DNA from 2 places in the Rhizobium sp. NFR12 genome. Region 1 is predicted to be linked to the other one. Evidence: riboswitches for the same ligand, from Rfam matches in the RefSeq annotation. Region 1 holds a riboswitch; the other holds the start of a gene.
What was found. A riboswitch is a leader RNA that binds a small molecule or an ion and turns the genes downstream of it on or off. The one in region 1 is predicted to bind thiamine pyrophosphate.
Positions count from the first base shown of each region.

Region 1 (14,614 bases):
GGAGCGGTCAAGACGTTGAAAGGTGCCGGCATTGCACCGATCGCAGGTGGCGGTGGCGATAAGTGGCCGCTGCATTTCTACTGGAGCTTCCTCGTCATGCGCAATGGCGGCGAAGCGGTGTTCGAAGCCGCCAAGAATAAGGAAGGCGAAGGCTTCATGCACCCTGCGGTGATCAAGGCCGGCGAGCAACTGGCAGAGCTCGGGAAGCTTCAGCCTTTCCAGAATGGCTATCTCGGCGCCAACTGGCCGCAGACGCTCGGTGCGTTCGGCGATGGACGGGCTGCAATGCTTCTCGGCTTTGAAAATACCGAGCCAAACCAGCGCAAGAATGCCGGCGACGGCAAGGGGCTTGCTGCCGACAACATCGGCCGCTTCGGGTTCCCGATTGTCGAAGGCGGCGCCGGCAAAGCCACCGATACGCTGGGCGGGCTGAACGGCTGGGGCGTCAGCAAGAACGCTTCGCCGGCGGCTGTCGATTTCCTCCGCTTCCTGACCAGTCAGGAGATGGAGCGGCAGATGGCCTCCGAAGGAATGATCATTCCTGCGGCTGTCGATGCCGAGGAAGGCTTGAAAAATCCGCTGATGCGGGAATCTGCCGACCAGCTCGCCGCATCCACCTGGCACCAGAACTTCTTCGACCAGGATCTCGGTCCATCGGTTGGCCGCGTCGTCAATGATGTCTCGGTCGAAATTCTCGCCGGGCAGATGACCGCCGAAGAGGGAGCGCAGGCAATCCAGGACGCGACCGAACTGGAGTAAGCCGACAAGCCGGTGGCGGCAGCGCCGTCACCGGCAACGGCACTTCTGAATTGGTGCGACAAGGATAGACCGGATGAACAACATGACCGCGAAGATCAGCGGCGCCTCCGTCATGGGTGTGCCGGAAAAGGTGCGCTACAAAAGCCCGACCGCGCGTGGCCGATTGCCGGCGCTGATCATCTTCCTGCCGCCCGCCCTGCTTCTGTTCACGCTCTTTGTGATCCTGCCCATGGGCGAAGCCGCGTGGTACAGTTTCTATCGCTGGAACGGCTACGGCACGCCGACCGAATTTGTGGGCGTTCGCAATTTCGAGGTGCTGTTCAACAACGCCGCCTTTTCGACCGCTTTGATCAACAATGGCCTGATCATCGTCGTGTCCCTGCTGCTGCAGGTGCCGCTGGCAATCTGGCTGGCGGTGATGCTCGGCAAGAAGATCAGAGGCGTCGTCGCATTCCGGCTGATCTTCTTTCTACCTTATGTTCTGGCCGACGTGGCCGCCGGTCTCATCTGGCGCTTCGTCTATGACGGTGACTATGGATTGTTCGCCGCAATCGCCGGCTTTCTCGGCGTAGCGACACCGTATGTTCTAGCTGACAGGGATCTTGCGATCTACGCGGTGCTGGCCGTCGTCATCTGGAAATATTTCGGCTTTCACATGATGCTGTTCATCGCCGGCCTCCAGTCGATCGACAAGAGCGTCATGGAAGCGGCCGAGATCGACGGTGCGACCGGCTGGCAGAAATTCCGCTACGTCACCTTGCCACTGCTCGGATCGACCGTGCGCCTGTCCGTCTTCTTTGCCATCATCGGATCGCTGCAACTGTTCGACCTGATCATGCCGCTGACCGGCGGCGGTCCGTCGAACTCGACGCAGACCATGGTCACCTTTCTCTACACCTACGGCGTCACGCGCATGCAGGTCGGATTGGGGAGCGCCGTCGGCGTCGTCCTGTTCGTCATTTGTGTAACGATCGCATTCGGTTACAAAAGGATATTCATGCGCAATGACTGACACATCGTCCACAGTCCGCGTGTCCACAGCAACGCGCCTCTATGTCTATGTTTCGCTGTCGCTGGTCGCTGCCATCGTGCTCGTCCCGCTTGTGACCACGGCATTAGGCGGCTTCAAGACGCTTGGCGACCTCCGGCTCAATCCGTTCGGACTGCCAAGCGAATGGGTCTGGTCCAACTATGTCGATATCCTGTTTGGCGAGCGCTACTGGCGCCAGATGATGAACTCGCTGATCATCGCGGGTGTTACCGTGTTCCTGACACTGGTGGTCTCATCGATGGCGGCCTTCTGTTTTGCGCATATCCGCTTCTTCGGCTCAAACCAGCTGCTCAACTACTTCCTGATTGGGCTGATGTTTCCGGCAGCAACGGCAATTCTCCCGCTGTTCATCCGTATTCGCGATCTTGGCCTGCTCGACTCCTATTGGGGCGTGATCCTGCCGCAGGTCGCATTCGGGCTCGGTATGAGCATCCTTCTGTTCCGCAACTATTTCCGCAACCTGCCGGAAGAGCTGTTCCAGGCGGCCTTTGTCGATGGCTGCGGCTATATCCGCTTTTTCTGGTACATATCGCTGCCGCTATCGCGGCCGATCGTTGCCACGGTCGGCATCGTCACCTTCGTTAGCAGCTGGAACAGCTACATCCTGCCGCTGATCATGCTGAATACCGAAAGCAAATATCCGTGGCCTCTCGGCATCATGGTCTATCGCGGCGAGTTCGGCACCGACTGGCAACTGGTGCTTGCCTTTATCACGCTCACCATCCTGCCGACGATCATCGTCTTCTTCCTGGCCCAGAAACACATCATCGCAGGCCTCACCGCCGGCGCCGTAAAGTCTTGAATTGAAGGATTAGCATCATGGCATCGGTTGGCCTTACAAACGTTCGCAAGAGCTACGGCGCGCTCCAGGTGGTCCACGATATCTCGCTGTCGGTCGATGACGGCGAATTCATCGCCCTGGTTGGGCCGTCGGGCTGCGGAAAGTCGACGCTGCTGCGCATGATCGCGGGGCTTGAAGACATCAGCGACGGCGAAGTCACGATCGGCGGCACGGTGGTCAATGCCATGACGCCGCGGGAACGCAACATTGCCATGGTGTTCCAGTCCTACGCACTCTACCCGCACATGACGGTCGGCGAGAACATGGGCTTCAACCTCAAGCTTGCCGGTGTCACCAAACCAGATATCGCCACCCGGGTGGGAGAAGCCGCCCGCATGCTGGCGCTCGAGGATCTGCTGGACCGCAAGCCCAGCCAGCTTTCGGGCGGGCAACGGCAGCGCGTCGCGATGGGACGGGCGATCGTTCGCGATCCGGCAGTCTTTTTGTTCGACGAACCCTTGTCCAATCTCGACGCCAAACTGCGCGTGCAGATGCGCACCGAGATCAAGGCGCTGCACCAGAAGGTCGGGACGACGTCCATCTATGTGACGCATGACCAGATCGAGGCGATGACCCTCGCCGACAGGATCGTGGTCCTCAATTCCGGCCGCATCGAGCAGGTCGGCACGCCGATGGAGCTCTACCGGACACCCGCCAACCTCTTCGTCGCGGGCTTCATCGGCTCACCCGCGATGAACCTTCTCGACGGCACGATCGACGGCGAAAACGACAGGCCGGTCGTTCGTCTGGCGGAAGGATCCGCAATCGACATTTCACCGCTGCGCAAGGTGCGACGCGGCCAGAGCGTCAAGCTCGGGCTCCGCCCCGAACACCTGACGGCCGGCGGCGACAATATCGGTGGCGAAACGCTGCTCGTCGAACCCACGGGCGCGCAAACACACGTCCTGTTCGAATTTGCCGGTCAGCAGATGACAGCGATCGTCGACGGAGATCATCCTGTCCGACACGGGACTCAGTTTCGCGCCGGCATCGACAAAAACCTTGTCTACGTCTTCGACCGGGAAAGCGGCGTGAGCCTCTGACGCCGATTCAGCGCTGCACGTGATCGGGAGGGTCGTCTGCCCGCTCGGCTCACCTGCGTCACAATGTCCTTGTGGTTGCAACTCATTGCATGGGTTGCCGTAACTCATTATGACCTTGGGCTGCACGATGAGCTGATAGGCGAGATGATCCGGCGTTTTGGGCAGATTAGACAGGTAGGGTTGCGCATTCTCTGCAGCCTTGCGTTTCTGTTGCTCGGATTTGCCAATTCCCATCCGACCGCCAATGCGCGCTCGATCGAGACCATCGCGATTGCGTCCTACATCCTCCCGGACGGAAGTCTGCCTGTTCTTTGCCTTCCCTCAAAAGCCGGGAAAACGCAGCACCATAAAGGTGAAAGCAAGATCTCCTGCGACGCCTGCCGGCATGTGACGGCATCAATACTGCCACTGCCGACAGATACGTTGGGTGCGCCGATCCTGCGCGAGATCGTTCACGCCCATTCCGGAACCGACGAGAGCCCTCCTCGGTTCGTCCTGCTGACCGGCACCTCGGCCAGAGGGCCCCCTCTTCGTAGCTGACGGAATAAGCAAAACCGATTCTGCTACATCGAAGGCGAATACCCATGTCGACAATCCGAGCGAAATTTCTTGTAGCGGCCGTGGCATTGATGCTGCCTGGCACCGCATCTTCCCAGCACATGCATGCACACGGGACCGGTAATATCACGATCGAATCCGCCTTTTCCCGCGCCATGCTGCCGGTGGCAAAGGTCGGAGGGGGTTACCTGACGATCAACAACGCCGGCGCGGCCGATCGGCTTGTCGGTGCGAAGTCTGATCGTGCCGAAGAAGTCCAGATCCACGAGATGAAGATGACCGGCGCCGTGATGGAAATGCGGGAATTGGACAACGGTATCCCCGTGCCGGCCAAGTCTACCGTCAAGCTGGAACCCGGTGGCTATCATCTCATGTTCACGAATGTCTCTAGACCTTTCAAGGAGGGCGAGACGCTGGCGGTCACGCTGATCTTCGAAAAGGCCGGGCCGATCGAGGTCGAGTTTGCCGTCGGACCGTTTGCCGGCGCGCAGAAGCCTCATGCCGCACACGGAGGTCACGACTGATGACGAAGAACCCGTTCATGCTGGTTGCAACGACAATCTCGGCAATCTTCATCACTGTCCTCGTCGGAATCCTCTTCTTCACGTTCAAGGATGAGCCAAGAAACACCACATTCAATACCGCGTTTTCTCTGATCAACGATCGGGGAGAAGCGGTCGATCAGTCGATCTTCAAGGGCAACCCGTCACTGGTCTATTTCGGCTACACGCATTGCCCGGAAGCCTGCCCGACGACGCTTTATGAAGTTGCTGGATACCTCAAGGAACTGGGTGAAGACGGCCTGCCGATCAAAAGCTACCTGTTCACGGTCGATCCGGAACGGGACACTCCTGACATTATGAACGGCTATGTCACCGCCTTTTCCGACCGGATCACGGGGGTGACCGGAACGCCTGAAGAGATCCGGCGGGTGGTCGCCGGATGGCGCGCATTCGCGGAAAAGAAGCCGAACAAGAGTGGCGGCTATTCCATGAGCCACACGATGGACCTGTTCCTGATCGGTGCGGATGGCCGGTTGAAGGGGCTCATTCCCTATGGCTCGGATCCCGACGTCGCCATCAGCAAGATCCGCAGCGCGCTCCTGTAGTCTCACGATCGGGGTCATAGCTCATGGCGGCCATCGAACCAATGTAGATGCCGACAGATACGCATCGTTTCTTAAATTAAGCCATGCTAATCTATTCTTAAGCGGTCTCTGACATTGCTTTTCCGCAAGTGTGGAAAGTGCCATGATCTCTGGTCGACATATCGGTCCGGCAAATCGGAAATCTGCACCGCAGGTTTTGACGAAAGGACCCGCGTCCGCCAAAGACGGCATCTTGTCAAAGCGACGACTTTCCGACGCCCTCTCAACCGATGCGATCTGGCCGGCATTTCAGCCGCTTGTCGATCTGCAGAGCGGTGCGATCATCGGCTTTGAGGTTCTTGCGCGTTGGACCGATTCTGAAGCAGGTGCCATCGCACCTTCAGATTTCATTCCGTTCGCCGAAACCAGCAATCTGATTGGCGCTTTGACGCAAAAGATCGTCCAGGATGCCTGTCGCAAAGCTGCAAGCTGGAGGGGAGGCTTTGTCCTCGCGATCAACCTGTCGCCGACGCAGTTTCAGGACCCAGACCTCTTCCACTTTCTGGCTTCGATAATCTCGGACACCGGGTTTCCGATGAACCGGATCCATATCGAAATGACGGAAAGCGCACTGCTCGATGACGATACAGTCGTCAGGGAAAACATAGCATCGCTCAAGTCTGCCGGAATGGGCATCTCCCTCGACGACTTCGGGACCGGCTTTGCCAGCCTGACGCGGCTTCACGCGTTCCCCTTCGACAAACTGAAGATCGACACAAGCTTCGTGCGCTCCATGCAGCATGACAGCGGCAGCCGGAAAATCGTCGCCTCGGTCATTGGGCTGGGGCAAAGCCTTGGCATGACGGTTGTTGCCGAAGGCGTTGAAACCGAAGAACAGGCAGAAATGCTGAAGCGCCTTGGTTGCGACGTTGGACAGGGGTGGCTGTTTGGCAGACCTGTCGACGGTGATGCGACAGAACGGCTTCTCGCTGTCAGCAAGCAGAAGCCACTCACGGAACGCCGCGGAACCGGCTCGCTGTTCCAGCGGGTCCATCAACTGGAAACGCTCTATGAGGCGGCACCGGTCGGTCTCTGCTTTCTCGATTCAGACTTGCGCCATGTCAGTGTAAACAATCGGTTCGCTGCAATGCTGGGATTAACGCCCGAGCAGATGATCGGGCTCACCGTTCACAGTTTCATGCCGGCACGAGAGGCGCGCCGGGTCACCAAAGATCTTCAGCGAGTCTTTGCGGGCGAGCCTTTGATTGTGGACGAATATCGTCCGCCCGGAAGTGAGAACATTCTCCTCGTGGTGAACCAGCGGGTCGATGACGACGCGGGCGAGCCGATCGGCATTTCGGTCACGGCGATCGATGTTACCGGTCACAAGTCGATGGAAAAGGCGCTGACCGAGACGGAAGACCACGCACGATGGTCGATCGAACTCAGCCCGAACATTCCCTGGTCGAGCGATGCCGAAGGCATTGTCAATTTCATGGGGCCAACGCCAGACCCGACGATGTCCAGGATGCGTGACCGGATCGCGGACTGGTACGGTCGGATGCATCCGGACGACAGTTTGCGGGTTCGGCGGGAATGGCTTGGATGGCTGCCATCCGGCGACCCATTCGAAACCAGGTTTCGCATGCGTCTGCACGACGACAGCTGGCGATGGATGGTCAGTCGGGCAAAGCCTCATCGCGATGCGACCGGCAAGATCGTGAAATGGTACGGCACCATCACCGAGATCGTGCCCACGGAGGTCCCGCTGGACGGGAAAGTATCCGTGAAGGCTCCTCATGTCTGGCATGATCCGGACCAGGCTGATGTCCTGCCGACGCAACACTTGATCTCAATGCTGATGAGGATGTTTGAGTCCGCGCCCATTGCCATGGCCATCACGACGAGCGACACGAAAACCTCGAGCTACGTCAAAGTCAACGATGCCTATCTGAAGCTCACCGGCCTGAAATGGGACGAGATCAACGGAAAGAAGCTGATTTCCGAGGGTGCCGCGATCGACAATCCCGCCCGCGACAGACGGCACCGGCTATTGCGCGAGGACGGCGCCTACGAGCTCGAAGATGTTGAGATTGCTCATTCGGATGGTACGATCATCCCAACCCTGATTTCCGCGCAACGCACGATCGTCGATGGCGTTTCATTCGATGTGGAGGTCATTGTCGATGTGTCTGCCCGCGTCAGGCAGCAGCGCGCTATCGAAAGCGCTCTGAAAACCTCCGCGCAGACCGATGCCCTGTCAGGTCTCCCAAACCGAGCCTGTTTCGATGAGGTTGTTGCCGGAGAGGTTGCCCGCAACCTGCTCAATGACAGAAAGCTCGCCATCGCCTACATCGATCTCAACGGCTTCAAGATCGTCAACGACAGTCTGGGGCATTCCGCAGGCGACGAAGTCCTGCGAACGATCTCGGCGAGACTTCGCGAAAGTTTCCGAGCAACGGATTTCATCGCCAGGGTCGGAGGAGACGAGTTTGCTATTCTTCTCGACATGGATCGCAAGTTTGCGGGCGATATGCAGACGCATATTCAGGAAACGATGGAAAGGGTGTTCAAGCCGATCCCCATCGATGGCCAGGTGACATTCACGGGTGCCGCGGTCGGCGTTACGTTCCTAAAGGCCGAAGACACGCCGCAAACCTATGTCAAACGCGCTGACGACTATATGTATCTGGCGAAAGCCACCGGAAAACGGGTGGCCGTCGTGTGTTTCGGTCAGGTTCTCGATCGCCCGACGACGCATAAAGTGGACCGGACGAACGGGTTTTGTGACGGCTGAAGTGTGTCGACGGCCGAACTATCGGCAGCCGATATTTCGAGGTGTTGTGCCAACCCCTTTCATGCAGGGCAGGTCTGATACCTATCCAGACTACCGCTGGTCGACGTCAGTCCGGCGCGACTGACGACGGAGGCCGGATTGTGGCGGCATCGTCGGCCGCTGCATCGTTCTCTCCACCAAACGCCGCATCAGCCTGCTGGTTGACCTTGGTCACATCGTCGCTTTCCTGATCCGACATGTCGGCTGGATGCTCGGAACGCTTCCAGTGATCGTCATGGGACCCTTCAGGACGGCCTTCTTCCTCCCACAGTCTGTAGGCCCGTTCGCGCTGTTCCTGTTCTCTATCGGTCATGGTTGCTCCTCCTAAGTTGCGAAGACATAACCAGCGGACGGGCCCCGGGTTTCCGGGAGGCGGATGACATAGAATAAAATTTTTGTCAGCTCGCCGCGCAGGCTCTGCCGGACAGCGATCGCAAGCGATTGACAAAGGCCGTTTCTTTGTTCAACCTTAGCGTCATTCCGAGGGGAGCATCGAACGGTGCTGAGATGGCGGTGAGCCGGACCCTTGAACCTGATCCGGGTCATACCGGCGTAGGAACGGAAACGGCGCAATACCGCACCTCTTTCTTATTCTCCGCTCGCCTGGATCTCCATGATGTCAAGGTCAGGAGATCAGCCATGCTTACGCTCTCGAGAAATACCCGAATAGGACGAATGCGGTTCGACGGTTTCAACCCGCGTCGCTGACATGCAGTCCCGGTTTGCAGCCCTCGGGCTTTTTCTGCTGCTGGTAGGCTGGCAGATAGCCGTTCAGGTCTTTTCGCCGCCACGCTATCTTTTGCCGTCACCGCTCGCGGTGGTGCAGGCATTGGTGCGTCAGAGCAGCTTCCTCGCTCATCATACCGCTGTCACCATCACCGAGATTTTTGCAGGTCTCGTCGCCGGCAGCATCTTCGGTGCGGCGGTCGCGTTTCTCGTCGTGGCATTCCCGCGGGCCGGCAGGCTTGCCTGGCCGATCATCCTTATCCTGCAGACCTTTCCGGTCTTCGTGCTGGCACCCATCCTGGTGCTCTGGCTCGGTTTCGGCATGGCGTCGAAAGTGATGATGACGACGCTCGTCATCTTCTTCCCGGTCGCCTCCGCCTTCGCAGATGGCCTGAGGCGGACGGAACCAGCGATCCTGGAAGCCGCCGCGCTGACAAGCGCGACGCCCTGGCAGATCCTTGTGAGGCTCAGAACACCGCTTGCGCTGCCGGCGCTCGTGTCCGGTCTGCGCGTCGCCGTGCCGCTCGCGCCGCTGGGTGCCGTGATCGGCGAATGGGTCGGGGCTTCAGCCGGGCTCGGCTTCGTCATGGTTCAGGCGAACGCCCGCATGCAGACCGACACCGTTTTCGCAGCCATGACCATCCTGGCCCTGACCAGCGTCGCGCTGCGCCTCGGTTTCGACCGTCTCGTAAAGGGACGCCCCCATTGGGCGACCGAGACCGAACAACAGACACAGTTATCATCGTGAGGAGAGACGACCACCCATGAAACGCATGCTTCTGGCCTTTGCCATTGCCATATCCGCCAGCATGAATGCATCCGCAACGCATGCCGCAGAAAAGCTCACCGTCATGCTTGAATGGTTTTTGAACCCGGACCATGCGCCGCTCGTGATTGCCGCCGAAAACGGCTATTTCAAAGCCGCCGGCCTCGATGTCGAGCTGGTGCCTCCCGCCGACCCGTCGACGGTGCCTCGCCTCGTTGCCGCCGGCCAGGCCGATATCGGCATCCACTACCAACCGAACCTGTATCTCGATCGTGCAGCCGGCCTGCCGCTCAAGCGAATCGGTACCCTCGTCGAAACGCCCTTGAATACGGTGACGGTTCTCGCCGATGGCCCGATCAAGAGCCTCAAGGACCTGCGCGGCAAGAAGGTCGGCTTTTCCGTCACGGGTTTCGAAGACGCGATGCTGAAGCGCATGCTCGAGGGCGAAGGCATTGGGCTTACCGAGGTCGAACTGATCAACGTCAATTTCGCCCTCTCGCCGTCGCTGATCGGCGGCAAGGTCGATGCCACGCTTGGCGGCTTCAGAAACTTCGAACTGACGCAGATGCGGATCGAAGGGCACGAGGGCCGTTCATTCTTTCCGGAAGAACACGGCGTCCCCGTTTACGACGAGCTGATCTTCGTCACACGCGACGGGCTGGCGACAGATCCTCGCCTGCCCCGCTTTCTCGAAGCCGTCGAGAAGGCTGCCATTTTCCTGACCAATCACCCCGATGATGCCTGGAAACTGTTCATCAAGGCCTATCCCAACCTCGACGACCCGCTCAATCGTCAGGCGTTCACCGACACGCTGCCGCGTTTCGCCAAACGGCCTGCAGCGCTGGATCGGGGTCGCTACCAGCGCTTCGGTGAGTTCATGGCCGCGAGCGGCCTTATTCCGCAGGCCCCGCCGGTCGATGACGTGGCGATCGAAATCCGGTGATGACAATGAACAATTCCCCGACGCCGCAACAGGCCGGCGATCTCCTGGCACGTGTGAGGGCCCGGCGCCCGCGCGTCCATTGCCTGATGAACACCGTGGTGCAGAAATTCGTTGCTGACGGCATCACTGCAATCGGCGCCATCCCCTCGATGACCTCCTCCCCGGACGAAATCGTCGGTTTCGTCTCCAAGGCTGATGTCCTCGTCGTCAATCTCGGCACGCTGGATGCTGACCGTCGCAAGGTGATCGAACTGGCTGTCGAGGTCGCAAACGATCATGGAAAACCCTGGGTCCTCGATCCCGTTCATAGCGACTATTCCCCCGTGCGGCTGGAGTTTGCAAAGACATTGATCGCCCGCCGCCCAACAGTACTGCGTGGCAACAGCGCGGAGATGGCGCTGTTCGGAGACATTGGCGAAACACTGAAAATCGAGACCGGCGCTCACGATCGCCTGACGGATGGCGCGCGAACCGGCACTGTTCGTAACGGCCACCGATGGATGGCGGATGTCACCGGGACCGGTTGCCTATCGGGCGGCGTCATCGCCGCGTTTCTGGCCGTGGAACCGGATGCTATGGCAGCGGCCGCAGCAGCGCTGGCGGCGACCGGCGTCGCCGCGGAACAGGCCGCCGAGCACGCGCGCGGTCCCGGCAGTTTCGCCGTTGCCTTCCTGGATGCACTGTCAGCGCTGACGGCCGAAGAGCTCAGTCTGCACGGAAGGATCGACCATGAAATTTGACTACCGACTGAACCCGATCGTCGATGCGGGTCTTTCCGATGTCGGCGATCTCGTCGACCTCGCCGCGATCGCCGCCCGAAATGGCGCGACGCTGATCCAGTACCGCGACAAGACCGACTCCACCCGGCAGATGATCGCCATGGCCAAAAGCATCAAGGCCGCCCTTGAAGGCACCGGCGTGCCGCTTGTGATCAACGACCGTGTCGATGTGGCGCTCGCTTCAGGCGCCGACGGCGTGCATCTGGGTGCTGACGACATGGATGCCGGGACCGCACGCCGGCTGCTCGGCCCCGACGCCATCATCGGCCTCACCGTCAAGACACGTGCCGATGCGGAACGCGCCGGCCGGGCGCAGGCGAGCTATGCCTGTATCGGCGGGGTATTCGAGACCCTGTCGAAACAGAACCCCGATCCACCGGTTGGCCTCGAAGGCTTGCGGGATCTGCGCGAACGGTTGCGACAACTTGATCCGGCCCTCCCGGTCGGCGCGATCGCGGGCATTGGGCTGGAGCAGGTGCGGAGCGTCATCGACGCGGGGGCCGACGGTGTCGCGGTCATTTCGGCAATCTTCCGCGCACCGGACCCTGCAGACGCCTGCCGCAGTTTTTGGCGCCGGGTGGATGATGCTCTGAGCGAGGTGAAACGATGACATCCGTTGCCATGACAATCGCCGGCTCCGACAGTGGCGGAGGTGCCGGCATTCAGGCCGATATCAAGACCTTTTCCGCCCTCAACGTCTTCGCCACCAGCGTCATCACCGCCGTGACCGCCCAGAACACGCGGGGCGTGAGCGCCGTCGAAGACATCTCGCCGACAATGATCCGGGAGCAGATGCGCGCGGTGCTCGCCGATATCACGGTCCATGCGATCAAGATCGGCATGGTGTCCCGCTGCGAAACAATCCACGCGGTTGCCGGGGGGCTGACAGACTACAGCGGTCCCGTCGTCCTCGATCCGGTCATGGTCGCCACCTCGGGCGATCGGCTGCTGCGCGAAGATGCAATATCCGCGCTGATTTCCAGCCTCGTGCCGAAAGCGACGATCGTGACGCCGAACCTGCCGGAAGCTGCACTGCTAACCGGCATGCCGGTCTCCGAAACCCGGTCCGACATGACCCGTCAGGCGGAGACCATCCTCAACGCCGGAGCCCGTGCCGTTCTGATCAAGGGCGGGCATGGAACCGGCTGCGACAGCATCGATCTCCTCTTCGACCAGTCAGGCGTGACGGAGTTTTCTTCTCCCCGTGTCGATACGAGAAACGACCATGGCACCGGTTGCACGCTTGCGGCGGCCATCACCGCCGGCCTCGCCCGCGGCCTGTCGTTGCATGAGTCCGTTGGCGCTGCAAAAACATATCTTCAGGACGCTTTGATTGCCGGAAAAGCTCTTTCTATCGGCGGCGGGCATGGCCCGGTCCACCACTTCCACAAATGGTGGCCGGCATGAACCGAGCTATGGCGGGTCCTGCGAGGCCCGGCCGCCTGGCGCAATTCGCGTCGCGGCTCGCCTCGCCGATTGCCCTCCTTGTCATCTGGCAGACCACCAGCATGACGGGACTGCTGTCGCCGCGTATTCTCGCCGGACCGAGCGACATCGTCGCGACAGCCAGCCGCCTCATCGCGTCCGGTGAACTGATCAACGGGCTGATCGTATCGTTCCTGCGGGTGCTTGCAGGCTTTTCGATTGCGCTCGTCGCCGGGATTGTTCTGGCTCTGATCTCCGGCCTGTCTCGGTTCGGAGAAGCGGTGATAGACCCGCCGATCCAGATGCTGAAGGCGATGCCGTTCCTGGGTCTTCTGCCACTGTTCATCCTCTGGTTCGGGATCGGCGAGATGCCGAAGATCGGGCTCGTCGCCTTCGGCGCCATCTTTCCGATCTACCTCACCCTTTATGGCGGCATTCGCGGCATTGACAGGAAGCTGATCGAGGCGGGGCAGATGATGGACCTCGGCACGACAAGCATCATTCGCCATATCATCATTCCAGGCGCCCTCCCCTCGCTGCTCGTGGGCGTCCGATACGGCCTCAGCGTCGCCTGGCTCAGCCTCGTCGTCGGCGAACAGATCAATGCCTCCAGTGGTATCGGATACACGATTTCCTATGCCCGCGACTTTATGCAGACAGATGTCATCGTCGTCTGCCTTCTAGTCTACGCCATCTTAGGCCTGCTGACTGATGGTCTCGTACGCATGATCGAGGCTTATGCGCTGCGCTGGCGTCCGGTGGTGTTCGGTTGATCCCCCTCGTCGACATCAGGCAACTCACCCGCTCGTTTGGCGGCGCGGCCGTTCTCGACGGCATCGACCTCGCCATGGCGCCCGGCGAATTCGTCGCCCTGCTCGGCCGCAGTGGTTCCGGAAAAACCACGCTGCTGCGCATTCTGGCAGGGCTCGATACCTCTCCAGCCGAAAAGCTTCAGCTGACCACCCGCCGTTCAGTGGTTTTCCAGGAACCGCGCCTGCTGCCGTGGAAAAGCGTCATCGACAACGTCGCGCTCGGTCTGCTCCACCCGGATGCGCGAGCGCTGGCGACCCAGGCACTGGAGGAAGTCGGCCTGTCGCACCGGCTCGATGCCTGGCCGCTGACGCTCTCGGGCGGCGAGGCGCAGCGATCGGCGCTTGCGCGGGCGCTGGTCCGCGAACCTCAACTGCTGCTGCTGGACGAACCGTTTGCCTCCCTCGACGCGCTGACCCGGTTGCGAATGCATGAGCTCGTCCTCGCGTTGTGGCGCAAGCATTGCCCGGCCGTGCTGCTCGTCACCCATGATGTCTGGGAAGCCGTCGCCCTTGCCGACCGTATCCTGGTGCTCGACCAGGGACGTTTCGTGCTCGAAATCAAGGTCGATATCGACCGCCCCCGCCGCCGCGACGACCCCAGAACAGGCCGTATCGAAGCGGCGCTTCTGGAGGAGCTCGGCGTCCTTCCCACGCAAGACTGACTTCCGTACCCAAATAGCAGATCGGACTAAGCCATGATCACCAAGCGTATTCTCCTTGCCGCTGTCACCCTCGTCGCTGCCGCAGCCGTGTTCGCCCCCTCTGTGCAGGCAGCCGATCCGGTGGTGCGGATCGGCTGGTTGCGGGGACCCAACGACATCACGCTCGCCAAGTCGCGGGGCACGCTGGAAAAGGCGCTGTCCGAAAAGGGCATCAAGGTCGAGTGGGCCGGCCCCTTCCCGGCGGCGGCACCCGCTTTCGAAGCGCTCAACGCCGGCAGCATCGATATCACGGCCGGCAGCTCGACATCGGCGATTGCAGCCCTTTC
Region 1 is NZ_FNWM01000003.1:375,522-390,135, forward strand. Features, by position in the region: gene BLW69_RS15150 (ABC transporter substrate-binding protein) at 1-759, shown strand, start outside; gene BLW69_RS15155 (carbohydrate ABC transporter permease) at 872-1,771, shown strand; gene BLW69_RS15160 (carbohydrate ABC transporter permease) at 1,764-2,612, shown strand; gene ugpC (ABC transporter ATP-binding protein) at 2,630-3,694, shown strand; gene BLW69_RS15170 (hypothetical protein) at 3,770-4,234, shown strand; gene BLW69_RS15175 (copper chaperone PCu(A)C) at 4,279-4,776, shown strand; gene BLW69_RS15180 (SCO family protein) at 4,776-5,360, shown strand; gene BLW69_RS15185 (EAL domain-containing protein) at 5,593-8,136, shown strand; gene BLW69_RS15190 (DUF2934 domain-containing protein) at 8,243-8,488, opposite strand; TPP riboswitch at 8,649-8,751, shown strand; gene BLW69_RS15195 (ABC transporter permease) at 8,885-9,649, shown strand; gene BLW69_RS15200 (ABC transporter substrate-binding protein) at 9,666-10,610, shown strand; gene BLW69_RS15205 (hydroxyethylthiazole kinase) at 10,610-11,350, shown strand; gene thiE (thiamine phosphate synthase) at 11,340-11,999, shown strand; gene thiD (bifunctional hydroxymethylpyrimidine kinase/phosphomethylpyrimidine kinase) at 11,996-12,796, shown strand; gene BLW69_RS15220 (ABC transporter permease) at 12,793-13,587, shown strand; gene BLW69_RS15225 (ABC transporter ATP-binding protein) at 13,584-14,288, shown strand; gene BLW69_RS15230 (aliphatic sulfonate ABC transporter substrate-binding protein) at 14,322-14,614, shown strand, end outside.

Region 2 (14,614 bases), on a different contig from region 1:
AGTATTTCGCCGGGTAAGCGGATACAAAAAAACCGGCGCCCATGGGACGCCGGTTTCTATTCTGCGACTAAACGCAGGACTTAGCGGCAACGCGCTTCGTATGTGCGGCCGTAACGATCGCGGTAGACGCAGTAACCGTTGCGCTTCTGCGATTCGCCGATAGCGGCGCCAACCAGACCACCGCCGACAGCGCCGACTGCAGCGCCACCCCAGCTGTTGGTCACAGCGCCACCGATAACGGCGCCGGAAGCAGCACCGATTGCGGTGCCCTTTTCAGTGGATGTGCAAGATGCGAGCATTCCGACGAGAGCGCCAACGAGCAAAACTTTTTTCATGTCAATTCCCTTCCCTTGATAACGTGCGGCTTCGCCGCTTTTAGATCCTGCCCATCAGCAGGAGGATGATGATAATCAGTACAACGAGGCCGAGACCGCCGGAAGGACCATAACCCCAGTTCCGGCTATGCCCCCAATTCGGCAGCGCGCCGATCAAAAGCAAAATCAGTACGATAAGTAGGATGGTTCCGAGCATAGGCTTGTACTCCGCTGACCTACCGGCTCGACATGTCCGGTTGGGATTGCCGAGAAAACGTAGCATGGGAACTTTTGTTCCACTCACCACTTGCTTGCCCGTGGGGTGTGGTTAACGGGTTACACTTTCGCCATGCGTCGAAAAGCCGGGTAATGTTCGAAACAGATCGGGAACGCTCCGGAATCTGCAATCGTCGCCGATTCGTTCACGTTTGTTCGAACGAAACTGGCTTGCGTATCGTACGCATGTTGATCCTGGAAATCGTGGTCTCGCCTTGTCGAGGATAACATATCGGCTTGCGTTTATCGTCGAGCATGGCCATCTGATAATGCGATTGCGTTTCCGTGGAGGATCGCATCGGCGGATAAGCAGGAACTGGCTTTGCATTCTCAGCCCATGATTCTCAGCGGCCGCGGCGTCACGGCCGTGCTAGGCCCCACCAATACCGGCAAGACCCATTATGCCATCGAGCGCATGGTTGCGCACGGTTCCGGCGTGATCGGTCTGCCCCTTCGCCTGCTTGCACGCGAGGTCTATACGCGTGTCGTGGAGAAGGTCGGTTATCACAATGTCGCGCTGATCACGGGCGAGGAAAAGATCACGCCGCATATGGCGCGCTTTTCCGTCTGCACCGTCGAGGCGATGCCGCGCGAGACAAAGGCCGCCTTCGTCGCCATCGACGAGGTACAGCTGGCCGGCGATCTCGAGCGCGGGCACATCTTCACCGACCGCATCCTGCATCTTCGCGGACGCGAGGAGACGTTGCTGCTGGGCGCCGGCACCATGCGGCCGATCCTCGAACGGCTGCTTCCCGGGATCACCGTGGTCGAACGGCCGCGTCTGTCGCAGTTGTTTTATGCCGGCCAGAAAAAGATCACCCGCCTGCCGCAGCGTTCCGCCATTGTCGCCTTCTCCGCTGAGGAGGTCTATGCGATCGCCGAACTGATCCGCCGCCAGCGCGGTGGTGCGGCCGTGGTGCTTGGCGCCTTGAGCCCGCGGACACGCAATGCACAGGTCGCTCTCTATCAGGAAGGCGATGTGGAATATCTGGTCGCAACCGATGCGATCGGCATGGGCCTCAATCTCGATGTGGATCACGTTGCCTTCGCTCAGGATCGCAAGTTCGACGGCTATCAGTTCCGCAACCTTAATCCGTCCGAACTGGCGCAGATTGCCGGGCGTGCCGGCCGCCATGTGCGCGACGGAACCTTCGGCGTGACCGGACAGGTCCAGCCTTTCGACGACGAACTGGTCGAGCGGATCGAGGGTCATCATTTCGAGCCGGTGAAAGTGCTGCAGTGGCGCACGAAAAGCGTCGACTATTCCTCGCTTGCCGCTTTGCGTGCCAGTCTCGACCGACCGCCGACCGTGGCAGGCCTTGCCCGCGCGCTTCCGGCAATCGATATCCAGGCGCTCGACTATCTTTCGCGCTACGCAGAAATCCGCGATACGGCGACAACGCCGGAGCGGGTCGAAAAACTGTGGGAGGCCTGCGCTCTGCCGGACTATCGGCGGATTGCCCCTGCGCAACACGCAGACCTCATTTCGACTCTTTTCTCGGATCTTGTGCGCTTCGGCACGGTGAACGAGCAATTCATGGCAGAACAGGTTCGCCGCGCCGACCGGACCGACGGAGAAATCGACACCCTGTCGGCCCGAATCGCGCAGATTCGTACCTGGACCTATGTTTCGAACCGCCCTGGCTGGCTTGCCGATCCGACACACTGGCAAGAAAAGACACGGGAAATCGAGGATAGGTTGTCGGACGCGTTACATGAACGGTTGACGAAACGCTTTGTTGATCGCAGGACATCTGTGCTCATGAAGCGCCTAAGAGAGAATGCGATGCTGGAAGCTGAAATCAGTGTGAATGGGGATGTCTTCGTCGAAGGCCATCATGTGGGGCAATTGGCTGGATTCCGATTCACGCCTATAGCCGGCACGGAGGGTCCAGATGCGAAGGCCGTCCAGGGTGCCGCGCAAAAGGCGCTTGCGCTGGAGTTCGAGGCACGCGCCGCGCGGCTTTATGCATCCGGCAACAACGACCTTGCTGTCGGCTCGGACGGTTCCGTGCGCTGGCTCGGCGAACCTGTCGGCCGGCTTGCGTCGAGCGACCATATCATGCGCCCGCGCCTGATCCTGCTTGCCGACGAGCAGTTGACCGGCAATGCCCGCGAACACGTCGTTGCGCGCATCGAGCGTTTCGTGAACCACCATATCGCGACCGTGCTGAAGCCGCTGGACGATCTGTCGCGCGCTGAAGACCTGCAGGGTCTCGCCAAGGGCCTGGCCTTCCAGCTGGTCGAAAACCTCGGCGTCATGTTCCGGCGCGATGTTGCCGAAGACGTGAAGACGCTCGATCAGGATGCGCGCGCTTCGATGCGCCGCTACGGCATCCGCTTCGGCGCCTACCATGTGTTCATGCCGGCGCTGCTGAAGCCTGCTCCGGCCGAGCTTATCACGCTTCTCTGGGCGCTGAAGAACGACGGCATCGACAAGCCGGGTTACGGCGATCTCATTCCGGCGCTTGCTGCCGGCCGCACATCGGTCGTCGCGGATCCTGCTTTCGAGCGTACCTTCTACAAGCTCGCCGGTTTCCGTTTCCTCGGCAAGCGTGCCGTTCGTATCGACATTCTCGAGCGTCTGGCTGATCTCATCCGTCCGCTGCTGCAGTGGAAGCCGGGCTCCAGCCCGCGTCCGGAAGGCGCCTATGACGGTCGCCGCTTCGTGACGACGACAGCCATGCTGTCGATCCTCGGCGCAACGCCTGACGATATGGAAGAAATTCTGAAAGGCCTCGGCTATCGCGCCGATGCCGTGAAGCCTGAAGAGGCGCAGGCATTCCTGGCTGGCCAGGAGCCAGCTGCGGCTGCCCCTGCCACGCCAACGGCTGCAGCAGACGAGGCCGCACCGACTGCCGAAGGCGATCAGGTCGAAGCAACTGAAGCAACCGAAGCTTCCGCTGAGGTTGCGGCGCCTGCCGAGGCTGCTGCTCCTGCAGAAGACGCTGCGAGTGAAGAAGCTGCGGCGCCTGACGTCGCCGCTTCCATGGAAGCTGAAACCGTTGAGGCACCTGCAACGGCCGAGCCGGACGCTCAGGCCGAGACAGCCGCCTCGACTGAATCTGCCGCTGCCGTCGAACCCGAAGAAGCAAAGCCTGTTCTCCTGTGGCGCCCGGGTGGCGGTCGCGAGAACAGCCAGCGCCAGGGTGGTCGGCCACAGCAGGGTGATCGCCGTGGTAACGGCCAGGGTCAGCGCAATGCCGGTGCTGCCTCAGCAGGCCGCACCCAGGAAGCCCGCCCCCAGGGCGAAGCCGCTCCCAAGGAAGGCCGTCGCGATGGTCGTCGGGATGGCGAGCGCCGTGACGGTGGTCGTCCGAACCGCGACAACAACAACCGTCGGCCTGAAAACCGGGGCGATCGTCCCGAGCGCGGAGATCGTAACGATCGTCCGGACCGTAACAAGGGACCGCAGCCCGCTCGCTTTGAGGCCAAGCCACCGCGCAAGGAAAAGCCGATCGATCCGGATTCGCCCTTTGCCAAGCTTGCTGCTCTCAAGGAGCAGATGAAGAAGTAGGCGAATGGTTGAAAAAGAGCTGCATGCAGGTTCGCGACAGCGCATCGACAAGTGGCTCTTTTTCGCGCGCATGGCAAAGTCACGCTCCATCGCGCAGTCGCTGATCCAGTCCAACTGCATCCGCATAAACGGTGCGCTGGTTTCTCAACCGAGCTATCAGGTCAAGACCGGGGACCGCCTCGACATCAAGCTGGAACGGCGCGATGTGGTTCTGGTCGTCAAGTCCGGTGGTGATCGGCGGGGTCCATTTGAAGAGGCGCGGCTTCTCTACGAAGATCTGACGCCGCCTCCGGAGGAACGCCAGAAGTTGACGGCGTTCGAGCAGGCGCAACGCCTGCCGGGCTCCGGGCGTCCGACGAAGAAGGAAAGGCGTGAGACCGAACGCCTGTTTCCCGAAGCGGGCGAAAACTAGGTTTAGAAAATCCGCCCCCAAGACCCGGTTTTTACGCACGGTTTATTCTTGCGCAGTTGCAGCAAAGGCATTAGGTGACACTCGAAAAGCATGACTTCCTTTAGTGCTGAAGTCTGCCGGCTTTTCGCCTGCCGCACCTTTCGTCGGCAGCATGCCGCAATCTGCGATATTCGGAGTTTCGCATGACATTCGTCGTGACAGACAATTGCATCCGCTGCAAATACACAGACTGTGTCGAAGTGTGCCCGGTCGATTGCTTCTACGAAGGTGAGAACTTTCTGGTCATTCACCCGGACGAATGCATCGATTGCGGCGTCTGCGAGCCTGAATGTCCGGCTGAGGCCATCAAGCCTGACACGGAACCAGGTCTCGACAAGTGGCTGAAGGTGAACTCCGACTTCGCGCAGATCTGGCCGAACATTACCGTGAAGCGGGATCCGCTTCCGGAGGCCAAGGAAATGGACGGCGAAGAAGGCAAGTATGAAAAGTACTTCTCGGCGGAGCCAGGTTCCGGCGATTAAACCTGGATGGTGACGGTGCGCCCGTCACCCGCTCGAATCAGCTGTCTTTTGGTTGGGCACTGTCCGACTGTCACGCGGCTTGCAAGAATAAAAGCAAATTATTGATTTCCGCACTTTTTTGTGGTAGAGCTTACTCACTGTTCCACAAGGTGGCACTCGCGTGCCCGAAAAACATCACGAAAGAAACAGATCGCTCCCCGCGTTCCCCGTGACATTGCAACACTTTGATGTTGTCGTCGCCGTTTCGCGAGTTGGTCTGTTTTTGCGCGCGTTGTCGGATCAGTATGGAGTGACCCGACGGTTTCCCCCGTCTCATCCGGGCCTGACAGACCCGGTTTCCCCAGACCCGATAAAACGGGTGAGTCAAAGGGAGTTTGTGAATCGAATGACGACCCAACTGAAAAAGAATTCTCCCGCACGCCAGGGCTTTAGAACTGGTGAATCGATTGTTTATCCTGCGCATGGCGTCGGCACGATCACCTCTATCGAAGAACAGGAAGTCGCGGGCATGAAGCTCGAGCTTTTCGTGATCGATTTTGAAAAGGACAAAATGCGCCTGAAGGTTCCGGTCGCCAAGGCCTTGAGCATCGGCATGCGCAAGCTCTCCGAGACGGATTTCGTCGAACGTGCATTGAAGGTGGTCCAGGGCAAGGCCCGCGTGAAGCGCACGATGTGGTCGCGTCGCGCACAGGAATATGATGCCAAGATCAATTCCGGTGATCTGATCTCCATTGCAGAAGTGGTGCGCGATCTTTTCCGCGCCGAAAACCAGCCCGAGCAGTCTTATTCCGAGCGTCAGCTGTATGAAGCGGCGCTGGATCGCATGGCGCGCGAAATTGCCGCCGTCAACAAGATGTCCGATACGGAAGCCGTTCGCCTGATCGAGGTCAACCTTGCCAAGGGTCCCAAGCGCGGCAAGACAGTCGAGGAAGATGAAGCTCAGGAAGAAGAAGCAGCCTGATTTGTCTCTGAAAGACAACACCAAAAACCCGGCCTAGTGCCGGGTTTTTTGTTGGAACCTTTACAACACAAGCGCGTTAACCCGCCGGAACGGCGAATTTAATGCTGCATCGTGCTGCGTGTTCTCCGTCCTAACCAATAGCGGGGCGATTGCCTAACCGGTCCAAGACCTCCGCGAGACACTTGAGGGACATCGGCAGAAATTCGCAAAAATCAAGGCTGAAATATCGGTAATCCCGCAATTCAGCGTTTTTTTTGGTTCTGCCCTTTGTCGATCACGGCACCACGGAGAACACTATGACAGCCATGTCCGCAGACCGCACAATGATCAAGATAGCGATGTCGGCTCCGTATCTCGCCCGCGAGGAAGAGCGTGATCTGGCAATCCGTTGGAAAGACCGCCAGGATCAGGGCGCTCGAAACCAGATTGCACTCGCCCACATGCGTCTCGTCATCGCGATGGCGTCGAAATTCCGTGGGTTCGGTCTACCCATGAGCGATCTCGTTCAGGAAGGTTATGTGGGATTGCTCGAGGCTGCGGCAAGGTTCGAACCGGCCCGCGATGTCCGCTTTTCCACATACGCCAGCTGGTGGATCCGTGCCTCCATGCAGGACTATATCCTGCGCAACTGGTCGATCGTTCGCGGTGGTACGAGTTCAGCCCAGAAGGCGCTGTTCTTCAATCTGCGCCGCCTGCGCGCAAAACTTGCCCGCGGCGACTCCAACCTCACGGCCCAGGCCATCCATGAGGAAATTGCCGTCGCACTCGGCGTCAGCGTTTCCGACGTGCAGACAATGGATGCCCGTCTCTCCGGCAATGACTCGTCGCTCCAGGCTCCAACGATTTCCGGTGATGCCGACAGTGGCGAACGCCTCGACATGCTGGCCAGCGGCGAACCACTGCCGGACGAACAGGTTTCGGGCATGATTGATGGCGAGCGTCGCCTGAAATGGCTGCAGGGTGCCCTCACCAAGCTCAACGACCGCGAAAAGATGATCATCCGCGCCCGCAGGCTGACGGATGACGGTGCGACGCTGGAAGCGCTGGGTGCCAAGCTCGGAATTTCCAAGGAGCGTGTGCGGCAGATCGAAAGCCGCGCGATCGAGAAGCTGAAGTCGGCACTCGTCACCGCAAATCCGCAGATGGCGCTTGTGTCCTAAACACACTGTGCCCGCGCCGCTCTGGCGGTCGCGACATCTCGATACGATGCTTTAAAGCGCGCAGGCCCTTGAAACGGCCTTCGCGCTTTGAAGCTTTTATACAAGCCTCATTCGGAAATGATTTTGACCTTTTGGCCCGGTGACAATGTCGCGCCGACCGGAATGGCGTTGATCAGCTTGAACAGGTCCAGCTTGCGGTCGGTGCCCATCATCCGGCTCGACAGCGATGCCATCGTGTCCTGCGGCCCAACGCTCACGACGCGAACGCGGAGCGGCTTCAGCGACGCGATTTCAGGCTGTGTCATGCGGCGGAAACTGTTGCGCAGGATCTGTGCGGTCGTGTCGAGCGCGGGACTGCCCTTCGGAACCGCGGTCAGGAACCGGAAGATCTGGTCGTTGACCTTGATCACGGTCACGTCGAAATCCCAGCGTTCGGCGGATGCGCGTGCGGTCGCGGCCGGGAGGCCGTTGACGGTCGTCTCGCGCACGGTTTCCGGCTGAAGCCCGGCCACCCAGCCGCTGGTCAGATAGTTGGGCAAGCTGCTGGTGTCGCCAGCGGCGACGCCGTCGAAACGGATCGCGGTTTCGCCAGGTCCTGTCGCGAGAACCGCTTCCACCTTGTTGTCGATGCGGAAGTCCGGCGGAACGTCGAAGCGTATTCCAAGGCCCCCGTGCAGGAAGGTCTGGCCGCGGACATAACCCTCCTGGGGGCTGTCGCCATAGAGAAGACCATCGATGCCGGCGAGGAAATAGTCGCGACCCTTATCGCCAACGCCTTCCTGGCCGAAATTGCGGGCATGCCGGCGGGCCAGATCGACGCGCTGCGCGGAATTCGGGTGGCTGGACAGGAAGTCCAGGCTCTGGTCGCTGTCGGGATCAACCGCCGAGTAGCGCGCATAGGCCGCCATCGAATCGAGGAAGCGCGCAGCGGCGTAAGGGTCGTAGCCAGCTTCGCCCAGCATCCGCACACCGATCACGTCCGCCTGCAGTTCCTGCTGGCGCGAAAACGCTGCAAGTCTCAGCTTGCCGCGGGCAAGCGCCTGCTTGCCGGCGATGTCGCTCGACAGAACTTCGGCGACGACCCGGCTGGCGATCACCTCGGCTTCTTCGCGCCGCTGGCGTTCGATGCCGTGGTTGGCGGTGACGTGGCCCATCTCGTGCGACAGCACGGCCGCGACTTCCGAAGCGTCGTTGGCGAGCGCCAGCAATCCGCGGGTGACATAGAGATAGCCACCGGGCAGGGCGAAGGCGTTGATCGCCGGGGAATTGAGGATAGTGATCCGGAAGGACTGCGTCGGATTTTCCGAAACGGCGGTCAGGGCGCCGGCAATCCGGGCGACCAGCCGTTCGGTCTTGGCGTCACGATATTCGCCGCCATAGCTTGCCACGATACGGGGATGCTCGCGTGCACCCATCTGCGCCCGCGGATCGTTCTTCTGAACCTCGTCGACGATCTGCGGCGAGTCTGATGGAGAAACATTCGGCGTGTAGGCCTGATCGAACACGGACTGGCAGCCTGCGAGTGCTGCACTTGCGAGCAACACGACGGCAAAGCGTCTCCAACGGCGCGGTGCGCTGGTCTGCCCGGTCCTGCCGGGTGTCGCGTCCTCGCGTGTTTTGATCCGTGTCTTCTGCACCGTCAGTCCTGTTCACCTTCGCTTCGTACCGATTTTCGCATCGCATGCACAGATAAAAGAGATAGGTTCAGCCGGCGCGTTTGCAATTGACTTCTGATAAACCAAGGCGATGACATCGCCGCAAGACCAAATTGTGGCACTGCGATAACGTTGGTTTTCGCCTGTCTCTATTCGTGACGACGCTCCGTCGACTGGCCTCTATCGGGCGTAGGGAATAGCCGTGTTTGCGGCGGAGTTGACGATGGTACCATCGCCGACGGCGACCACCACGTCGGCAAGCTTCTGAACCTCGGCGCGGTCGTGGCTGACGATCACCACCGTATTGCCGGTTTCGCGGTGCAGGTCCAGAAGCAGCGACGCCATCGACGACCTAAGTTCAGGATCAAGCGCCGCAAACGGCTCGTCCATCAAAAGGACGGTTCTCTTTCGCACCAGCACCCGCGCGAAGGCAGCGCGCTGCCTCTCGCCGCCGGACAGCGTTCCCGGTTTGCGCGTCTCGAATCCTGCAAGCCCGACACGCTCGAGTGACTGCGAAATTCTCGCCCTGTCCTCACGCGAAAGCTTGAGGGACGGATCGACGCCGAGGCCGATATTGGTGACGAGGTCGAGATGGGCGAAGAGATTGTTGTCCTGGAACACCAGCGAGATCGGCCGCTGCGAGGGGTGTGCGCGGGTCACGTCCTCGCCCGCGATCAGGATGCGGCCGGACGCCGGTATCTCGAAGCCCGCGATGAGGTTCAAGAGGGTCGATTTTCCGGAGCCCGACGGCCCGGTCACGGCGGTAATCGCGCCGTCGCTCATGGCGATATCGAAGCTGAACCGTTTGCTGCCGAGTTGCAACGCAGTCTTTTCCAGGCGAATGCCATCAGCCATCGTATCCCTTTCGCCGGCTCAGACTTCCAAGCATCGTCAGCGCCAGACATATCATCCCGAGAAGCAGGGCAAGCCCATCGGCGTCGTTGGTTCGGTAGCTCGACAGCCTGCTGTAGACGAGCCAAGGCAGGGTCGTTAGTTCCGAGGATCCGAACAGTGCCACAGCACCAAGGTCGCCGAGCGAGAGCGCCATGGCAAACGACAGTGCCGTAAGGATTGGACCGATCAGGAAGGGCAGGTCGATCCGCCGCAGTCTCGAAAAGCCTGAAATGCCGAGGCTCGCTGCCAGCCGTGCCGTCTGCCGCCGATGATCCTCGATCGCCGGTTCCAGCACCCGCATCACGAAGGGCAGCGCCATCAGCATGTTGATGACGGCGACCAGTGCCGGGGCAAACCGCGAGACATCGCCAAACGGGCGAAGCAGCAGGAACCAGCCGGTCCCGATCACGACCGGCGGCACCAGTAGCACCAGCGACGACGTTGCGCCAAGCATTGCCGCCAGTCCACGTGCCAGCATGCCGGGATGACGGAGGTCTCTCATGGCAATGCGCGCATGGATGATCGCCAGAGCCACGCTGACGGCCAGCAGCCCTGACAAGAGCGCGATCGACAGGCTTGTATAGGCGGCGTTGAGGAAGGCGGGGCTGGAGGCCAGCCGCCAGAGATCGGCCTTGATGCCGGCTAGGAAGATCGAGGCAAGCGGCAGGACGAGAAACAGCGTCGTGGCAAGGATGGTCGAGCCGTCCCACAGCCTTGCGCCCCATGTGCGTCCATCGAAGCGGCGGGTGGCGCGGCCGGCAGTTACATGCGTGCCGTCGGGGGCGGGGAGAAACGCGAGTGCGGCGAGGATCAGGCCCGTCACGGCGATCTGCAGTACCGCCAGTCCGATGGCACGCGGCGGATCGAAATCGAAGCGCAGCGACTGGTAGATCGCCACTTCCAGCGTCGTCGCCGCCGGCCCGCCGCCCAGAATCAGGACCAGCGTGAAACTGGTGGCGCAGAGCATGAAGATCAGCCCGGCAATGCCCGGCACGACCCGGATGAGAGCGGGCCCCTCGATGAAACGGAAGATCGACAACGGCTTCATGCCGAGGCTGGTGGAGAGCAGCCAGTATTCCGCAGGCTGCCGCTCGAGCGCCACGAGAAACAGGCGGGCGGCCAGCGGCAGGTTGAAGAAGACATGGGCGAGGAGAATACCGGTCAGGCCGTAAATGCTGATCGGCTGCTCAAGCCCCAATGTCGAGAGGAAACTATTGACCGCGCCCTGGCGCCCCCAGATGCCGATCAGACCCAGCGCACCGATCAGAACCGGCAGACCCATCGGCAACGCCATCAGCCGCACGATCCAGATACGGCCGATGAAATGCGGCCGTCTTGCCAGTGACAGCGCCACGGGAAGGGCAAGGCATACGGAGAACAAGGTCGATAGCGCCGCTTGCCACAGAGTGAACTGCAGGATGCGGCCGGTATAGGCCGAGAACAATCGCCCCTGCGTTTCAGGGGCGTCCCAGGACAGCAGGGCCGAGACCGCGATGCCGACGAAAAGCGCGATCGCGCCGAGGCTTATCACCCCGCCCGAAATCCCCCGTCTTCGCTCGGCAGCGGTCAGCAGCATGCCCGGTTCAGCCGATCAGTTCATGCTCATGGCGTTGAGCCATTCGTCGATCCATGCCTGGCGGTTCTTCGCGACTTCGTCAGATCCCATCAGGAATGTCTTTTCCGGCTGAACCAGCTTGCCGAAAGCGTCTGGCAGCGGTTGCGACGTCTTCGTCACCGGCATCATCCAGTTGGTAGTGGGGATCACGTCCTGAAAACCCTGCGACACCATGAATTTGAGGAAGTCACGGGCGAGATCCTTGTCACGGGAGCCCTTCAGCATGCCGGCCACTTCGATCTGCACGTAATGGCCCTCGGAAAACGCGGCCGCCTGGTAACGGTTCTCGTTCTCCTCCACCATGTGATAGGCAGGCGAGGTCGTATAGGACAGCACCATCGGCACTTCGCCCTTGGTAAACAGGCCGTAGGCTTCCGACCAACCGGGCGTGACGGTCAGGATGCGGCCCTTCAGCTTTGCCCAGGCTTCCGGCGCCTTGTCGCCATAGACTGATTTCATCCACAAAAGCAGGCCGAGGCCGGGTGTCGAGGTGCGCGGATCTTCGATCGCGATCTTCTGCGAAGGATCGCCCTCCACCAGTTCCTTCAGGCTCCTCGGCGGGTTCTTGATGGTTTTCGTGTCGTAGACGACGGCGAAATGACCGTAGTCATAGGGCAGGAACGTATCGTCGGCGTAATTGCCGGGAACGCTGATCCCGCCATTGCCGGAGGATGCCTGCAGTCCATGCGGTTCGAATAGGCCGGTCGCCTTCGCCTCCGAAATCAGGTTGGTGTCGAGCCCGAGCGCGATATCGGCCTTGGTCGTCTCACCCTCCAGCTTCAGCCGGGTCAGAAGTGCGACGCCATCGGCGACAGCCACGAATTCGACCTTGCAGGCGCAGGTCTTTTCGAAAGCCGCCTTCACCTTGGGGCCGGGGCCCCAGTCGGCGGTGAAGCTTTCATAGGTGTAGATGGTCAGCACCTTGTCCTCGGCCCTTGCGGCCGGCGACAGGATGATGGTGGCCGAAGCCACGGTGAGCGATAGCAAGAGTTTGCGCATCAACGCCTCCTTCAAAATCAATCTACAAGGGGAATAGGCGCTGAGCGTGAGCCGTCTAATCCCTCCGCCGGTGTTAGCCGGATCAGGTTCCGCGGGTTGGCTGAAAGCCTCTCAGCCGCACGTTACCGCGCAGCACCCCGTTAGAGCGGGACTAGATGTACCGGTGAAGGAATTGTCTGGCAAGTGGTGTCGAACCGCTGCCGTCTTGCGTTCATGGCCAAGGACCGAGGGGCATCGTGCGATAGCAGTCGCGATAGCAAGAAAGCCGCCCGGGGTGCCGGACGGCTTTCTTGCTAGTAGTTCTTTGGCAACAAGGTTCACGCGTTGAGCGCGTAGCCTGACTGGGAGTCGTTGCGGAATATCTTGAGGTCACGCGGCACGATCGCCATGCCGCCGAGACGGTTGGCGATCGCATAGTCGATCGTCTGCTCTACCACATGCGGCATGACGGGCTTGGTCAGAACGCCGAGCGATCCCTCGACGCCGTCTTTCACGTCTTCCGGATTGGCCGTCATGAAGATGACCGTCAGGCCGTATTCGGCAGCGAGTTCGCGCCCGATTTCCGGACCGGTCCGGCCGTCGGAGAGATTGACGTCGACCAGCGCGATATCGGCGTATGCACCGAGCGACAGGGCGTGCTTGCGGGCGCTGGCAAAGCCTGCAACCTTGAGACCCATGCTCTCGACAGTCTCGGCAACATCAAGCGCGATCAGGAATTCGTCCTCAACGATCAGAACGCGCTGTTCCATTGCATCACTCGCCAGCCGACGACGCATCACATTAGTCAGCATTGGACATTCCTAACCGTTTTGTTTCCATCTGGTCGGCATGTCGGCATTCATACCGCACTACGCATTTCGACCACTTGATGGATGCCGAACGTCACCGGGGAATGTTTGTTCCGGCTCGCGACAAATAAAACGGTGGATATTTATTTGTTAAGTATAGGAATTCTTTAACTATCCTTCAATCTGTTCTCGGAGCATCTCAAGCTCCAGCCATTCTTCTTCCATTTTGGCGACACGATCGCGTAGTTTTGCCGTCTCTGCGGCAAGCTTTGAAAACGCCGACGGGTCTTTGGCGAAGAGTTTGGGATCGGCCATCTTCCGTTCGGATGTAGCGATCTCGTCCTGCGCCTTGGCCATGTCCTTGGGGAGGTTTTCCAGCGCGAACTTCTGCTTGAAGGAGAGCTTGCCCTTTGACTTGGTGGCAGCCGGAGCAGTGCTGTCCGTTTTCGCCTTTTCCGCCTTATCGGCGCGGCGCTTTTCGTCGGCCATGCCTTTGCGCTGCTGCAGCATGTCGGTATAGCCGCCCGCATATTCGATCCAGCGGCCATCAGGGGCATCCGGGTCTGTCGGGGCGATCGTCGAAGTCACGGTCCGATCGAGAAAGTCGCGGTCATGGCTGACGAGAATGACGGTGCCGGCATAGCCCGCGACGATTTCCTGCAAGAGGTCCAGCGTCTCGATGTCGAGGTCGTTGGTCGGTTCGTCGAGGATCAGAAGATTCGAGGGTTTGGCCAGCATGCGGGCCAGCATCAGTCGCGCGCGCTCGCCCCCGGAGAGGTTCTTGATCGGCGTGCGGATCTGTTCCGGCTGGAACAGGAAATCCTTCATGTAGCCCGCCACATGCCGCTGTTCGCCGTTGACCAGCAGCGTCTCGCCGCGGCCGTCTGTCAGATAGTGAGACAGCGTATCTGCGGGGTCGAGGTCCTCGCGCTTCTGGTCAAGCGTGGCAATTTCGAGATTGGTGCCGAGCTTGATCCAGCCGCTGTCGGGAGCAAGCTGACCCGTCAGCATCTTGAGAAGCGTCGTCTTACCAGCGCCATTCGGACCAACCAGGCCGATCCGGTCGCCGCGATGAATGCGGGTCGAGAATGGCGCAACGATCGGCTTGTCATAGGTCTTGGTGATGTTTTCCGCTTCCACCACCAGCTTGCCGGACTCGCGCCCTTCGGCGACGGAGGCCTGAACGGAGCCCTGCGGTCCCTTGTGGCCGCGGTAGTCGGCCCGCATGGACTGCAGCTCGCCGACGCGGCGCATGTTGCGCTTTCGCCTTGCGGTCACGCCGTAGCGCATCCAGTGTTCTTCGCGCTCGATCGCCTTGCCGAGCTTGTGCTGCTCGATCTCTTCCTCCTCGAGAACCTGATCCCGCCAGGCTTCGAAATGGCCGAAACCGCGCGACAGGCGGCGGGACGTGCCGCGGTCCAGCCAGACTGTGGCGTTGGACACCTTTTCGAGAAAGCGACGGTCATGGCTGATGACGACGAGCGCGCTGCGGGTCTTGCGCA
Region 2 is NZ_FNWM01000001.1:95,414-110,027, forward strand. Features, by position in the region: gene BLW69_RS00395 (beta-ketoacyl-ACP reductase) at 1-17, shown strand, start outside; gene BLW69_RS00400 (YMGG-like glycine zipper-containing protein) at 81-335, opposite strand; gene BLW69_RS00405 (DUF3309 family protein) at 376-531, opposite strand; gene BLW69_RS00410 (helicase-related protein) at 907-4,107, shown strand; gene BLW69_RS00415 (RNA-binding S4 domain-containing protein) at 4,112-4,519, shown strand; gene fdxA (ferredoxin FdxA) at 4,702-5,040, shown strand; gene BLW69_RS00425 (CarD family transcriptional regulator) at 5,426-6,001, shown strand; gene BLW69_RS00430 (RNA polymerase factor sigma-32) at 6,298-7,161, shown strand; gene BLW69_RS00435 (M48 family metalloprotease) at 7,269-8,705, opposite strand; gene BLW69_RS00440 (thiamine ABC transporter ATP-binding protein) at 8,997-9,671, opposite strand; gene thiP (thiamine/thiamine pyrophosphate ABC transporter permease ThiP) at 9,664-11,286, opposite strand; gene thiB (thiamine ABC transporter substrate binding subunit) at 11,302-12,339, opposite strand; TPP riboswitch at 12,367-12,474, opposite strand; gene BLW69_RS00455 (response regulator) at 12,642-13,115, opposite strand; gene BLW69_RS00460 (ABC-F family ATP-binding cassette domain-containing protein) at 13,284-14,614, opposite strand, start outside.
Region 2: another riboswitch for thiamine pyrophosphate. It lies ahead of thiB (thiamine ABC transporter substrate binding subunit); the one in region 1 lies ahead of BLW69_RS15195 (ABC transporter permease).